2 regions of the Pseudomonas sp. H11T01 genome follow, and region 2 is predicted to be linked to the other one. Evidence: predicted binding sites of a transcription regulator. Region 2 holds the regulator's gene; the other holds the start of a gene.
What was found. Region 2 encodes FliA, which starts transcription of late flagellar genes. Its sites were predicted from a motif close to CTAAAGTTTNNNNNNNNNNNGCCGNTAA; they were not measured.
Positions count from the first base shown of each region.

Region 1: the regulator FliA is predicted to act here: its motif matches at 7,085-7,112, upstream of ACN1C3_RS13065 (methyl-accepting chemotaxis protein).

Region 1 covers NZ_JBLYED010000008.1:148,523-156,469, reverse strand. Annotated here, with positions in the region: gene ACN1C3_RS13095 (ABC transporter permease) at 1-794, opposite strand, end outside; gene ACN1C3_RS13090 (ABC transporter ATP-binding protein) at 808-1,845, opposite strand; gene ydcS (putative ABC transporter substrate-binding protein YdcS) at 2,095-3,246, opposite strand; gene ACN1C3_RS13080 (gamma-aminobutyraldehyde dehydrogenase) at 3,343-4,833, opposite strand; gene ACN1C3_RS13075 (LysR family transcriptional regulator) at 4,934-5,848, opposite strand; gene ACN1C3_RS13070 (tellurite resistance TerB family protein) at 6,045-6,770, shown strand; gene ACN1C3_RS13065 (methyl-accepting chemotaxis protein) at 7,146-7,947, shown strand, end outside.
Region 2 covers NZ_JBLYED010000041.1:2,760-10,706, reverse strand. Annotated here, with positions in the region: gene ACN1C3_RS31365 (chemotaxis protein CheA) at 1-1,071, opposite strand, end outside; gene ACN1C3_RS31360 (protein phosphatase CheZ) at 1,099-1,887, opposite strand; gene ACN1C3_RS31355 (chemotaxis response regulator CheY) at 1,910-2,281, opposite strand; gene fliA (RNA polymerase sigma factor FliA) at 2,451-3,191, opposite strand; gene fleN (flagellar synthesis regulator FleN) at 3,188-4,018, opposite strand; gene flhF (flagellar biosynthesis protein FlhF) at 4,138-5,457, opposite strand; gene flhA (flagellar biosynthesis protein FlhA) at 5,469-7,598, opposite strand.

The sequences.
Region 1 (7,947 bases), on a different contig from region 2:
AAGTAGCCCGGCGGCCCGACCAGTTGCGGCACGATGAAGTCACCGAGGGTCAGCGAGAAGGTGAAGATCGACCCCGCAGCAATGCCCGGGATCGACAGCGGCAGCGTCACTTGCATGAAGGTCTGACGCGGCTTGGCCCCGAGGTCGGCGGAGGCTTGCAGCAGCGATGGCGGCAGACGTTCCAGCGAGGCCTGGATCGGCAGGATCATGAATGGCAACCAGATGTAGACGAACACCATGAAGCGCCCCAGATGCGAGGTGGACAAGGTGCTGCCGCCGACACCGGGAATCCCCAATATGAACTGCAACACCGGCTCCAGCCCAGCGTGTTGAACGAACCACTGCGCGACACCGCCCTTGGCCAGCAGCAAGGTCCAGGCGTAGGCCTTGACGATATAGCTGGCCCACATCGGCATCATCACCGCGATGTAGAAAAACGCCTTGGTCTTGCCGGTGGTGTAGCGCGCCATGTAGTAGGCGATCGGGAAGGCGACGATAGCGCTGGCGATCGACACGACGATGGCCATGCTCAGGGTGCGGACAATGATGTCGAAGTTCGACGGCTGGAACAGCGCCGCGAAGTTCGCCAGGGTCAGCTCGGGAGTGACCGCCATGGTGAAGTCATCGAAGGTGTAGAAACCTTGCCACAACAGGATCAATAACGAGCCGAGGTAGATCGCGCCGAACCAGAGCAGCGGCGGCACCAGCAGCATCGCCAGGTACAGATTGGGCCGGCGATACAGCAGGTCGGAAAACCGCCGCAACGGCGAGCCGCCGGGAGCGGTTTGGGTCATGGCCTGGCTCACGTCACACCTCGCCCGCAACGGTGTCGGTCAGGCGGATCATGGCTTCGCGGGCCCAGCGTGCGCTGATCCGTTGTCCGGTCTGGTGCTGGGCGCTGCTGTCCAGCCACTGATTATTGGCCTGACTGATGTTCAGGGTCTGGCCGTTTTCCAGTTTGAGTTCGTAACGGGTGGCGCTGCCCTGGTACTGAATGTCGTGGATCAAGCCGCTGACTTCGATCTCGTGGCTGGACACCGGGCCGTCGGCGAAGCGCACGTGTTCCGGGCGAATCGAGAACGGCTGATCGCTGCCGTTCAATCGTCTGGCCAAATCGCCACGAATCACGTTGGAGGTACCGACGAACTCGGCGACAAAGGTGGTAGCCGGTTTCATGTAAAGGTTGCGCGGGGTGTCGACTTGTTCGATGCGGCCCTTGTTGAATACCGCCACACGGTCGGACATCGACAGCGCTTCAGTCTGGTCGTGGGTGACGAAGATAAAAGTGATGCCGAGCTGGCGTTGCAGCTTTTTCAGCTCGCCCTGCATTTGTTCGCGCAACTTCAAGTCGAGGGCGCCCAAGGGTTCGTCCAGCAGCAATACTCGGGGGCGATTGACCAGTGCGCGGGCCAGGGCTACACGTTGGCGCTGACCGCCGGAGAGTTGCACCGGTTTGCGCTCGCCGTAACCGCCGAGGGCGACCATGTTGAGGGCTTCTTCGGCACGGTTCAGGCGTTCGGTTTTGCCGATGCCTTTGACCTTCAAGCCATAGGCCACGTTGTCCCGTACGTTCATGTGCGGGAACAGTGCGTAATCCTGAAACACGGTATTCACGTCGCGCTGATACGGCGGTAACCCGGCGGCTTCTTCGCCATGAATACGGATCGAGCCGGTGCTCGGTTGTTCGAAACCGGCGATCAGGCGCAGGCAGGTGGTTTTGCCCGAGCCAGAAGGGCCAAGCATGGAAAAGAACTCGCCGTCCTGAATATCGATGGAGACCCGGTCAACGGCTTTCACATCGCCGAACTGACGGGAAACGTTGGTGAACTGGACTGCAAGCGTCATGGTGCGGTGCTCCAAAAAGGCGAGGGCCGTCGCAGCGGCCCTTGCCTGGACTTCTGAAAAAACAGTGATTCGAATATCAGCGTTGCTTTTTAGAAAGCATCGATTGCGTAAAGTCGTTTCGGGAGCGTAGCGAGCGGCGATTAGCCGTGTCCGGCCAGCGCACAGCCCCCGGAGCGTACGTCAGTACGTGAGGAGGCGAGCACTGCCCGGGCGCGGCTGGTCGACGCGCAGTAGCTACCGGAATGACTTTTATCGACCGCCCATGATCGCGATGTAATCCTGGGTCCAACGGCTGTACGGCACGAATTTGCCGCCCTCGGCCTGCGGGGTTTTCCAGAAAGCGATCTTGTCGAACTGGTCGAAACCGTTGGTTTTGCAGCCTTCAGCACCGAGCAATTCGCTCTCTTTGCAGGCCGCCGGAACCGCTGGCAGCGAGCCAAACCAGGCGGCTACATCACCCTGGACCTTGGGTTGCAGCGACCAGTCCAACCACTTGTAGGCGCAGTTGGGGTGCTTGGCCTCGGCGTGCATCATGGTGGTGTCGGCCCAGCCAGTGGCGCCTTCTTTGGGGATGGTCGAAGCGATCGGCTGTTTCTCGTTCATCAGGCCGTTGACCTGATACGGCCAGGAGCTGGAGGCCACCACACCTTCGTTTTTAAAGTCACTCATTTGCACGGTGGTGTCATGCCAGTAGCGGTGGATCAACGGTTGCTGGGCACGCAACAGATCAAGCACGGCTTTGTACTGGGTTTCAGTCAGTTCATAAGGGTTCTTGATGCCCAGTTCCGGTTTGCTCGACTTGAGGTACAGCGCCGCGTCGGCGATGTAGATCGGGCCGTCATAGGCCTGCACGCGACCCTTGTTGGACTTGCCGTCCGGCAGGTTCTGCGCATTGAACACTACGCCCCAGCTGTCAGGCGCCTGCTTGAAAACGTTGGTGTTGTACATCAGCACGTTCGGGCCCCACTGATAGGGCGCGCCGTAAGCCTGCTTGTTGACCACGTACCAAGGTCCGTCCTTGAGACGTGGATCGATGTTCTTCCAGTTCGGGATCAGCGAGGTGTTGATCGGCTGTACACGCTTGCCGGCAATCAAGCGCAAGGAGGCGTCGCCGGAAGCGGTGACCAGGTCGTAACCACCCTTGGCCATGAGGCTGACCATCTCATCGGAGGTGCCGGCGGTTTTGACGTTGACCTTGCAGCCGGTCTCTTTCTCGAAACCGGTCACCCAGTCGTAGTTCTTGTCGCTTTCGCCACGTTCGATGTAACCCGGCCAGGCGACGATATCCAGTTGACCCTCGCCGGCACCAACGGCTTTCAGCGGTTCGGCGGCCTGGATGCTGGCACTGGCCAGTAGTGCGGTAGTGATTGCACTGAGCAGTGCGGTCTTGTGCACGAACATGGGGTTTCCCTCTTCTTTAATTATGGTCGGGGCAGTTTTGAACGTACTGAACGTGGTGAAGCTATGCCTGTTGAGGCTATTTATTAGAGTAGTGCGTTATTTAAGGTCATTGCCGTGGCGGGCCATGATGTGCCGTACCACGCTGTAATCCTGTAGCGAATCGCTGGACAGATCCTTGCCATAACCCGAGCGTTTCAAGCCGCCGTGGGGCATTTCGCTGACCAGCATGAAATGGCTGTTGATCCAGGTGCAGCCGTACTGCAACCGCGCCGCGACCTGCATTGCCTTGTCCAGATTCTGGGTCCAGACGGACGAGGCGAGGCCGTATTCAGAGTCGTTGGCCCAGTCCACTGCTTGCTCCAGTTCCTCGAAGCGGGTCACGGTGACCACCGGGCCGAAGACTTCGCGCTGGACGATCTCATCGCTCTGCTTGCAACCGGCGAGCAGGGTGGGCTGGTAGTAGAAGCCCGCCCCGGAATGCACGGCGGCACCGGTGACGCGCTCGATGTGTGGCTGGCCGAGAGCACGTTCAACGAAGCTGGCGACGCGGTCGCGCTGGCGGGTGCTGATCAGCGGGCCGATCTCGTTGTCGGCGTCGCGTTTGCCGGCAAAGCGCAGGCTGCTGACGGCGGCGCCGAGGTCGGCCACCAGGCGATCATGAATCCCGGCCTGAGCATAGATCCGGCACGCTGCGGTGCAGTCCTGCCCTGCGTTGTAGTAACCGTAGCTGCGCACGCCTTCGACCACAGCCTGAAGGTCGGCGTCGTTGCAGACGATCACCGGTGCTTTGCCGCCGAGTTCAAGGTGGGTGCGTTTCAGGGTTTTCGCCGCGGCCTGAAGGATTTTCTGCCCGGTGACGATATCGCCGGTCAGCGAGACCATGCGCACTTTCGGGTGGCTGACCAAATGGCTGCCAACACCTTCACCACCACCGCAGATGATGTTGATCACCCCGCGTGGCAGCAACTCGGCCAGCGCCGGGGCCAGGGCCAGAATCGACAGCGGCGTGTGTTCGGACGGCTTGAACACCAAGGTGTTGCCCGCCGCCAGGGCCGGGGCGATTTTCCAGGCGGCCATCATGATCGGGTAGTTCCACGGAGCGATGGAGGCCACCACGCCAATCGGATCGCGGCGGACCATGCTGGTGTAGCCCGGCAGGTATTCGCCACTGAGCTGGCCAGTCTGGCAACGCACCGCGCCGGCGAAGAAGCGGAACACGTCGACCGTAGCGCTCAAATCGTCCTGACGTGCCAGGTGCAGCGGTTTTCCGCAGTTCAGCGATTCGAGGCGGGCGAGGTGGTCGGCTTGTTTTTCCACTGCGTTGGCAATGGCCAAGAGAATGTTCGAGCGTTGCTGCGGCGTGGTCCGCGACCAGCCGGCAAACGCGCGGTGGGCAGCCAGAACGGCGCTTTCGACCTGTTCGGTACTGGCTTCGGCGATGCGCGTCAGCACTTCACCCGTGGCCGGGTTGAGGATAGGTTCGACAAAACCCTGACCTGCGACTAATTCACCATCGATCAATAAAGCGGTGAACAACGGAGTCTGCGCGCCAGCCATTTTTCGGGTTCTCTTTTCTTGTGTGGCCATGGTGCTCCCTTGCGACTGGAGCCCGACCTTTTATAGATGCATAAAGACTAGTGGTCGGGCGTGAGGTCGACAAATACTAAATACTGAAGGCTGCGTTCGATTAAATAGATGGCTTGCGTCCGGCGTGAGGTTGCTCGCGGGCCACGGTCAAAAATGGGTCCACCAACGCCGGTCTTGCAGTGCCGCGGCGCCAAGCCAGGCCGACGTCGAGGGTCTGGCTGAGGTCGGCCAGCGGGCGGGCTTCGATGATGTCGCCTTCCAGTGACCAGGGGCGATATGTCATGTCAGGCTGGATCGACACCCCCAACCCGGCTGCCACCAGGCTTCGTACCGCTTCGGTCGAGGCCGTGCGCAAGGTGATGCGCGGCTGCAATCCCGCGCCGGACCACATGCGCTGGGCGTTGCGGTCCATTTCGTCGACGTTGAGCTGAATCAGCGGTTCGCGTGCGACATCGGCGAGGTTGATGCTGTCGTGTTCCAGCAGTGGGTGCTGAGCCGGCAGCCACAGGCGATGGGGCGAGTGGGTGAGCACTTCGGTTTGCAGGGCGTGGCGGTCTTCAAGATTGGACAGAATCAGCACGCCGACATCGATTTCACCGCTGACCAGCAAGTGTTCGATATACGGCCGCTCATCCTCCATCACGCGAATTTCCACGTTCGGGTAGGCACGCTGGAAACGAGTCAGTAAATCGGCGAGGTAGTAACCGGCCACCAGGCTGGTCACGCCGACAATCAACTGCCCGGCGACCTGATCGGTGCTTTGCTGCAGGCTGCGCTTGGCATTGTCGACAGTGGCCAGGATCAAGTGCGCCTGGCGCAGAAACTGGTGGCCCTGGTGGGTCAGGGTCATGCCCTTGGCGTGGCGATTGAAGAGGCTGACGCCGATTTCCTGCTCCAGTTGCTGGATTGCCAGGGTCAATGTCGATTGGGAAATGTACACCGCCTGGGCGGCGGCCGAGATCGAACCCGTCTCGGCCACGGCGATGAAGTGACGGATCTGACGCAGGGTCATCATGGGGGGAAATACCGGTTGGGCGGTTTTATAGATTTGCTTGAGTGTATATCTTTTTAATCGATGGCTTAGTTCACAACCGGGACTTCGGCAAGGGCCAGGCAACATCTGGAAGCACTCTCGAAAACTGGAGGCGAGCACTTCGATCTACGCTGCTGGCCTTGATGATCCGGTTAAGCTCAATGGGTGGAGGCGGCAAATGAATACACGTGGATTGCTCGATCAGTTACTCAAGTCCGGTCAGGATATGTTTCAAAACAAGGCCAGCGGTACTCAGAACACATCGGCAGGCTCGGATAAGGGCGCACTGGGCAGCTTGCTCGGCGGCGGCTCCGGTGGGCTCGGCAGTCTGCTTTCAGGGGCTGGCGGCGGTGCTTTGGCGGCAGGCGCCATGGGCCTGTTGCTGGGAAACAAAAAAGCCCGGAAGTTTGGCGGCAAGGCGTTGACCTACGGCGGTCTCGCCGCGTTGGGTGTGTTGGCCTACAAGGCTTATGGCAATTGGCAGGCGCAACAGGCTGGCGCGCCGCAGGCAGAGCCGCGAACCATCGACCGCTTGCCCGCAGCGCAAGTTGAATTGCACAGCCAGGCGATCCTCAAGGCGCTGGTCGCCGCCGCCAAGGCTGACGGCCATGTCGATGACCGCGAGCGTGCGCTGATCGAGGGCGAATTCACCAAACTGGATAGCGATCAGGATCTGCAACGCTGGCTGCACGCTGAACTTAACAAGCCATTGGACCCGGCCGACGTCGCTCGCGCCGCCAGCACCCCGGAAATAGCCGCAGAGATGTACATCGCCAGCGTGATGTTGGTGGACGAGGAAAGCTTCATGGAGAAGTCCTACCTGGATGAACTGGCCCGTCAGCTCAACCTTGAGCCAGGCTTGAAAGCCGAACTTGAAAAGCAGGTTCGCCAGGCTTCGATGTAAGCCGTGCGGCCCTCTTCGCTTGCCCGCGCATTCATTGATGATCGTTCCCACGCTCTGCGTGGGAATGCCGCCCTGGACGCTCTGCGTCCGCTCCAAATGTGACGCGGAGCGTCACGAGATGCATTCCCACGCAGCGTGGGAACGATCTGACCTTTTGGGCACCACACCATTTTCAGCCCCTGCAATGACCAAACCACGGTCTTTTTCTTCCGAATCGTCACTAGCAGCGTTCGCCGCATCTGTCCCAGAGTAGCCATCCAGAGCGGATGCTGGCTTTTCTCTCCTCTGAGTGAGACGTGGTGCGCAACCCGCTGATAAAGGATGGCGCGCCCTCGGCTATACTCCGCCTCATTTGAATGGCCTCGAGGACTGACTGTGAAGAACTGGACGTTGCGCCAACGCATTTTGGCGAGCTTTGCGGTAATTATCGCCATCATGTTGCTGATGGTCCTGGTCTCGTACTCCAGTCTGCTGAAGATTGAATCCAGCGAGAAAACGGTGCAGACGGATGCCGTTCCGGGGCTGTACTACAGTTCGATGATTCGCAGCGCTTGGGTCGACGGTTATGTCCTGACCCAGCAGGTGGTTGACCTCTCCGGGCATCGTGACATAACTGCCGCCGACAAGGCGCTGTACAAGAGCTTCGAAGAGCGCCTGAAAGCGGAAATGAACAACTATCGAACAACCATCTTTGATCCCGAGGATCAGGCCTCTTTCGATGAGTTCGAAGTGCGTCATCAAGCGTTCAATCAGGCACTGACGAAAGTCATCGATCTCTATCAGCGCAAAGAATACGAACAGGCCCGCGTCTCGCTGGAGAATGAACTGACGCCGGCGTGGGTTGCTGGTCGCCAGCATTTGAACAGCGTGATCGATCGCAATCGTGATCAGGCCGGCAACGCTACCGAGGCGATCGCCCAGGCGGTCACTGCGGCAAAAATCAGCATGGGCGTCTCTTTACTGGTCGCGGTGTTTGCTGCCGGTCTGTGCGGTCTGCTGTTGATGCGCGCGATCATGGCGCCGATGAACCGGATTGTGCAGATCCTCGACATCATGCGTACAGGTGACTTGAGCAAGCGCTTGAATCTGGAACGCAAGGACGAATTCGGTGCGGTAGAAACGGGCTTCAACGACATGATGACCGAGCTCACCTCGCTGGTGTCCCAGGCCCAGCGCT
Region 2 (7,947 bases):
TTCACTGGCCGGTTTTTCTGCGGGCGCAGCCGCAGGCGCCCTGGCCGCAGCCGGTGCAGGAACGGCAGCAGGAGCCGCCGGTTTTGGCGCTTCAGCCTTGGCTTCAGGTGCTTTTGCAACAGGCTTGGCCACCGCTTTGACGACAGGCGCCGCCACTGCCGCAGTAGCAGCGCCAGGCACTTCGGTGAACTTGCCTTTGCCGTGCAATTCGTCGAGCAACGACTCGAATTCGTGATCGGAAATCAGATCACTGCCAGCCGCCTTGGCACTTGGCGCTGCGGCTGCCGGTACCGCTGCGATAGCCGACTCCAGCGCATCGACCGCAAACGTACCTTTGCCATGCAACTGATCGAGCAATGCCTCGAATTCGTCATCGGTAATTTCGTTGCTGGCCGCAGCAGCCTTGGGTACCGCAGGCTCAGCCGGTGCGACCACTGCGTCAACGGCAAACTGACCCTTGCCGTGCAGCTGATCGAGCAACGACTCGAACTCGGCATCGGTGATTTCATCGCTGCCAGCCGCGGCTGGAGCTGCCGCAACCACCGCAGGCGCTTCGGCCTGGGCTTTGACCGCATTGAGCGAGTCGAGCAGCAGTTCGAACTCGTTGTCGGTGACATCGCCCGAATCGCTCTCGGCGACCGGCTCCACACTCACTTCGACCTCCGCTGCAACATCGGCAGTGGCAGGCTCGGCCAAACGAGCCAAGGCGGCCAACAATTCCGGCGTTGCGGCGGTGATCGCGGTGCGTTCGCGGACTTCGGTGAACATGCCGTTCACCGCATCCAGCGCTTCCAGAACCACGTCCATCAGTTCCGAGTCGACGCGACGTTCACCCTTGCGCAGGATGTCGAAAACGTTCTCGGCGATGTGACAGCACTCCACCAGCTCATTGAGCTGGAGGAAGCCGGCGCCCCCTTTTACAGTGTGAAAACCGCGAAAAATTGCATTGAGCAGGTCCGCATCATCGGGTCGGCTTTCAAGCTCGACCAGTTGTTCGGACAGTTGCTCAAGAATCTCGCCGGCCTCAACCAGGAAATCCTGAAGGATCTCTTCATCGGCGCCGAAGCTCATGTGTATGGGTGCTCCTACTAGGTCGGCCTAAAATCCAAGGCTGGAAAGCAAATCGTCAACATCGTCCTGACCGGACATAACGTCTTCACGTTTATCGGCATGAATCTGCGGACCTTCACCCTGAGACAGATGTTTTTCCGGATCTTTTTCAGCGAGGATCGATTCACGGTCATGTTCAATGCCCGCAAAGCGGTCGACCTGACTGGCCATCAGCACGAGTTTGAGCAGGTTGCTTTCGACTTCCGTGACCAATTGAGTCACGCGTTTGATCACCTGCCCCGTGAGGTCCTGGTAATCCTGAGCCAGCAGAATGTCGTTGAGATTGCTCGACACGACGCGAGTTTCTTGCTCGCTACGCGTCAGAAAACCCTCTACCCGCCGGGCCAGTTCGCGGAACTCTTCGGCTCCGACTTCCCGGCGCATGAACCGCCCCCAGTCCACACTCAAGGCCTGAGCTTCGCTGCTCAGGCCATTGACCAAGGGAGTGCTGTTCTCGACCAGATCCATAGTGCGGTTGGCCGCAGCCTCGGTCAGCCTGACCACATAGGACAGGCGCTCAGTGGCATCCGTGATCTGTGAAACTTCCTCGGCTTGCGGCATATTCGGGTCAATTTGAAAATTGACGATTGCGCTATGCAGCTCGCGGGTGAGCTTGCCGACTTCCTGGTACAGGCCACGATCACGGGTCTGGTTGAGCTCATGGATCAGTTGTACGGCGTCGCCGAATTTGCCTTTTTCAAGGCTGTCGACCAATTCGCGGGCATGTTTTTTCAGGGTCGATTCAAAATCGCCCTGTGAAGTTTCGTATTGCTCCATAGCTCCCCCGTGGCGGACGTCATCAACCGATGCGTTCGAAGATTTTTTCAATCTTTTCTTTTAACGCCTGAGCCGTGAATGGTTTGACCACATAGCCGTTCACACCGGCCTGAGCGGCTTCGATGATTTGCTCGCGCTTGGCTTCGGCCGTGACCATCAACACCGGCAGGTGCTTGAGCTTTTCATCGGCACGCACGTGGCGCAGCAGGTCGATACCCGTCATGCCGGGCATGTTCCAGTCTGTTACCAGAAAGTCGATGCTCCCGCTGTTGAGGACCGGAATCGCGGTAGTACCGTCATCCGCCTCGACCGTGTTGGTGAACCCAAGGTCACGCAACAGGTTTTTTATGATCCGCCGCATCGTTGAGAAGTCATCAACGATGAGGATTTTCATGTTCTTGTCCAATTCGACCTCCAAGCAGTCTTAAAACGCGCCCAGCACCTGGACACGCCATTCAATCAATTCGGCGTAACACTCAACGGTTGTATGGATTACAACGGGCCGTGATCGGTGCAGCAACAACGCCGTACCAACCTCGTTCGCAGTGTCCCCACACTGCCAGTCAACGCGCTCGCCACTCCCCCAAACGCCCCCGCAAGCGGGCTGCGCACTGGCTGTGTAACTGGCTGACCCGCGATTCGCTGACCCCCAGGACCTCACCGATTTCCTTGAGGTTCAGCTCTTCGTCGTAGTACAGCGCCAACACCAGTCGCTCACGCTCCGGCAAATTGGCAATCGCGTCCGCCAACGCAGCCTGGAAGCGTTCATCTTCCAGGTCACGCGACGGCTCGAGATGAGCACTCGCGCCATCCTCATGCAGCCCTTCATGCTCGCCGTCCTGTAACAGATCGTCGAAGCTGAACAACCGGCTGCCCAAGGTGTCGTTCAAAATCCCGTAATAATCGTCGAGACTCAATTGGAGTTCGGCCGCAACCTCGTGATCTTTAGCGTCACGACCGGTTTTAGCTTCAATTGAGCGGATTGCGTCACTGACCATTCGGGTATTGCGGTGTACCGAACGTGGAGCCCAGTCACCTTTACGCACTTCATCGAGCATCGCGCCACGAATGCGAATACCTGCATACGTCTCGAAACTCGCACCCTTGCTGGCATCGTATTTGGTCGACACTTCCAGCAAGCCGATCATCCCGGCCTGGATCAGATCCTCGACCTGAACACTGGCCGGCAGGCGTGCCAGCAAGTGGTAGGCAATACGTTTGACCAGTGGCGCATAGCGCTCGATCAGTTCGTACTGGCTGTCACGTGCAGAGGCTTTGTAAAGGTTGTAACCGCTGGCTGTCATAGAACAGGACCCGCCGTTTGATGCACGAGTCGCTCGACGAAAAATTCCAGATGCCCGCGTGGATTGGCAGGCAGCGGCCAGGTATCGACTTTCTGAGCAATGGCTTTGAACGCCAGTGCGCACTTCGAACGCGGGAAGGCCTCATAGACTGCACGCTGCTTTTGCACAGCCTTGCGCACACATTCGTCATAGGGAACCGCACCGACGTATTGTAAGGCCACGTCCAGGAAGCGATCCGTGACCTTGGTCAACTTGGCGAACAGATTGCGCCCTTCCTGCGGGCTCTGCGCCATGTTGGCGAGCACACGGAAGCGGTTCATGCCGTAATCGCGATTGAGCAATTTGATCAGCGCGTAGGCATCCGTGATCGAGGTCGGCTCGTCGCAGACCACCAACAGTACTTCCTGGGCTGCGCGAACGAAACTGACCACTGACTCGCCGATACCGGCGGCGGTGTCGATCACCAGCACGTCGAGGTTGTCGCCAATGTCGCTGAAGGCCTGGATCAGCCCGGCATGTTGAGCCGGACTCAGATGCACCATGCTCTGCGTGCCGGACGCCGCCGGGACGATACGAATCCCTCCGGGGCCCTGCAGCAATACATCGCGCAGTTCACAGCGCCCCTCGACCACATCGGCCAGAGTGCGCTTGGGTGTCAGCCCTAATAGAACGTCGACGTTCGCCAGCCCCAGATCGGCATCCAGCAGCATGACGCGCCGGCCGAGCTCAGCCAGAGCCAGGGACAAGTTCACTGACACGTTAGTCTTCCCGACGCCACCTTTGCCGCCGGTCACCGCAATCACCTGTACGGGATGCATGCTGCCCATGTTCGTTCTTTACCTTGTCTTACTTAGACGGAGGCCACATAACTGGCTGCGCGTTCACCATTGGAACAATGCATGGCAGACCATCGATGTAGGTACACTGCAATCTATTCATTGTTACCTCAGCCGACCCGCTTGGTCGGACTGTGGTAGAGGTCAGCGAACATATCAGCCATGGCTTCTTCGCTGGGTTCTTCCTGCATCTGCACACTCACGGCGCGACTGACCAATTGATGGCGTCGCGGCAAGTGCAGATCATCCGGAATCCGTGGCCCATCGGTCAGATAGGCAACGGGTAACTCGTGACTGATCGCCAGGCTCAACACTTCGCCCAGACTCGCCGTTTCATCCAGTTTAGTCAGGATGCAGCCGGCCAGCCCACAACGTTTGTAACTGTGATAAGCGGCGGTTAGAACCTGTTTCTGGCTGGTTGTTGCCAACACCAGATAATTTTTTGATTTGATCCCGCGACCAGCCAGGCTTTCCAGCTGCATGCGCAGTGCCGGATCGCTGGCCTGAAGGCCGGCGGTATCGATCAACACCACACGCTTGCGCAGCAGCGGATCGAGCGCCTGCGCCAGGGACTGGCCCGGGTCGACATGGGTTACGGAGACATTGAGGATACGCCCCAACGTCTTGAGTTGTTCCTGAGCCCCGATCCGGTAGCTGTCCATGCTCACCAGCGCGATATTCTGCGCGCCGTACTTGAGCACATAACGCGCCGCCAGTTTGGCCAGTGTAGTGGTCTTGCCCATTCCGGCCGGGCCGACCATAGCAATCACACCGCCCTCTTCCAGCGGCTCGATCTCGGGTGTTGCGATCATCCGCGCCAGGTGCGCCAGCAGCATGCGCCAGGCCTGGCGAGGCTCTTCGATTTCAGCCGTCAGTGCCAGCAGATCGCGCGACAGCGGACCGGACAAACCGATGCGTTGCAGGCGACGCCAGAGGTTGGCCTGCTGTGGTTTGCTGCCTTGCAACTGGTTCCAGGCCAGCGAGCCCAACTGCACTTCCAGCAGTTCACGCAAACCGTTGAGCTCGAAACGCATCGAGTCAAAAACGCGTTGATCCACCGAAGGCGCAGCGGCGGGTGCCGGTGCTGGACGACGGGGTTCAGCGAGCGTCGGCTCGATCAAGGGTTCGGCAGCCGTCAACGGCAAACCGGCGAACAACTGGCGATTAATGGTTGAATCACCGTCACCGCGCAGGCTCAGTTCCGCCTGGGCCGTGACGATCCGCGATTGGGTTTTGCGCAACTCGTCTTCGAGCTCGATGTTTGGCACACGCGGTGCCAGCGCGGACAGCTTGTAATCCAGGGCAGCCGTCAGCTCGACACCGCCGGCGATCCGACGATTACCGATAATGGCAGCATCAGCGCCCAGCTCATCGCGAACCAGCTTCATGGCCTGGCGCATATCGGCGGCGAAAAAACGCTTAACTTGCATAAACCACTACCTCAGCCGTTGGGCCCTACTGTCGCAACGATGGTCACTTGCTTGTTGTCAGGAATTTCCTGATACGCCAACACGTGCAAACCCGGGACTGCCAGACGTCCGAACCGCGAGAGCATCGCGCGTACCGGACCGGCTACCAGCAGAATCACCGGTTGACCTTGCATTTCCTGACGCTGCGCCGCATCGATCAACGAACGTTGCAGCTTCTCGGCCATGCTTGGCTCCAACAGAACGCCCTCTTCCTGGCCTTGTCCTGCCTTCTGCAAACTATTGAGCAATATCTGTTCCAACCTTGGCTCCAAGGTGATCACAGGCAGCTCGGACTCAAGCCCCACAATGCTTTGGACGATGGCACGCGACAATCCGACGCGCACCGCAGCGACCAACGCGGCGGTATCTTGACTCTTGGCAGCATTGTTCGCGACGGCTTCGGCAATGCTGCGGATGTCGCGTACCGGCACCTGCTCAGCCAACAACGCCTGCAACACTTTGAGCAGTTGCGACAGAGAAAGAATACCCGGCACCAGCTCTTCCGCCAGTTTTGGCGAGCCTTTGGCCAGCAACTGCATGAGTTGCTGAACTTCTTCGTGGCCAATCAGCTCACTGGAGTGCTTGTAGAGAATCTGGTTAAGGTGCGTGGCGACCACGGTACTGGCGTCCACCACCGTGTACCCCAGCGATTGCGCCTGGGAGCGCTGACTGATCTCGATCCACACCGCCTCCAGACCAAAGGCCGGATCTTTGGCGGTAATACCATTGAGCGTGCCGTAAACCTGCCCCGGGTTGATCGCCAGCTCGCGATCCGGGTAAATCTCGGCTTCGGCCAGGGTCACACCCATCAAGGTCAGGCGGTAGGCGCTCGGCGCCAGATCGAGGTTGTCACGAATATGCACAGTCGGCATCAGGAAGCCCAGGTCCTGGGAAAGCTTCTTGCGCACACCCTTGATCCGCGCCAGCAACTGACCACCCTGGTTACGGTCCACCAGCGGGATCAGTCGATAGCCGACTTCCAGGCCGATCATGTCGATCGGCGTCACGTCATCCCAGCCCAATTCCTTGGTTTCCTGAGCACGCGACGGTGAAGGCAAGAGGTCCTGCTGACGCTGGACCTCTTGCAGAGCCTGAACCTTGACGATGTTTTGCTTCTTCCACACCAGGTACGCCATACCACCGGCGACAGCGGCTAGGCTGAGGAAGGAGAAATGCGGCATGCCCGGCACCAAACCCATCACCGCCATCAAACCGGCAGCCACCGCCAGGGCCTTGGGCGAGGCGAACATTTGCCGATGGATTTGCTTGCCCATGTCTTCGGAACCGGAAGCACGGGTCACCATGATCGCCGCCGCCGTCGACAGCAACAGTGATGGCAATTGCGCCACCAAACCGTCACCAATGGTCAACAGTGCGTAAACCTTGCCCGCATCGGCGAAGGTCATGCCGTGCTGGAAGATACCGACCGCAATACCACCGATCAGATTGATGAACAGAATCAGCAGACCGGCGATGGCATCACCGCGAACGAATTTGCTGGCACCGTCCATCGAGCCGTAAAACTCAGCCTCTTGCGCCACTTCAAGACGGCGCAACTTGGCTTGCGGCTGATCAATCAGGCCAGCGTTGAGGTCGGCGTCGATCGCCATCTGTTTGCCGGGCATCGCATCGAGGGTGAAACGCGCGCTCACCTCGGAAATACGTCCGGCGCCCTTGGTCACCACAACGAAGTTGATGATCATCAAAATCGCGAAAACCACGATACCGACCACGTAGTTGCCGCCGATCACCACCTCACCAAAGGCCTGAATCACCTTACCGGCCGAGGCATGGCCTTCCTGACCGTGGAGCATCACCACCCGCGTGGAGGCCACGTTCAGCGCCAGTCGCAACAGCGTGGCCACCAGCAGAATGGTCGGAAACACCGCGAAATCCAGTGGCCGCAACGCGTAAACGCAGACCAGCAGCACGACGATCGACAAGGCTATGTTGAAGGTGAAGAACACGTCCAGCAGGAACGCCGGAACCGGCAACATCATCATGGCCAGCATGATCAACAGCAACAGCGGCACACCCAGATTGCCTCGCGAGAGGTCAGCCAGACTGCTGCGAGCGTTGTTGATTAACTGAGAGCGATCCACCGGTTTTCCCCGTCCCTTAAAGCAAACTTTTGACGCCTGAAGCGGCGCAGGGCGGCTATTGCAAGAAGCCTTCCAACTTTTGAGGAGGCGGGAAATAGTGGGGTGATCAGGGATTTGCAGTGCCTGGGAGGACGCTATCGCGAGCAAGCGAACGTCGCCCGGCCCTTCCCACATTTGATCTGCGGTGGTCACAAATACTGTGTTCACAGGAGATCCAGTGTGGGAGCGGGCTTGCTCGCGATGAGGCCGGCACTGCTGGCAACTATCAAAAGCAGGCAACACAAAACAGAATTTTCCGACGGGTTTTGAGGCTTGCTTTGACGAAGGTCGGCGGATAATCTTCGCGGGT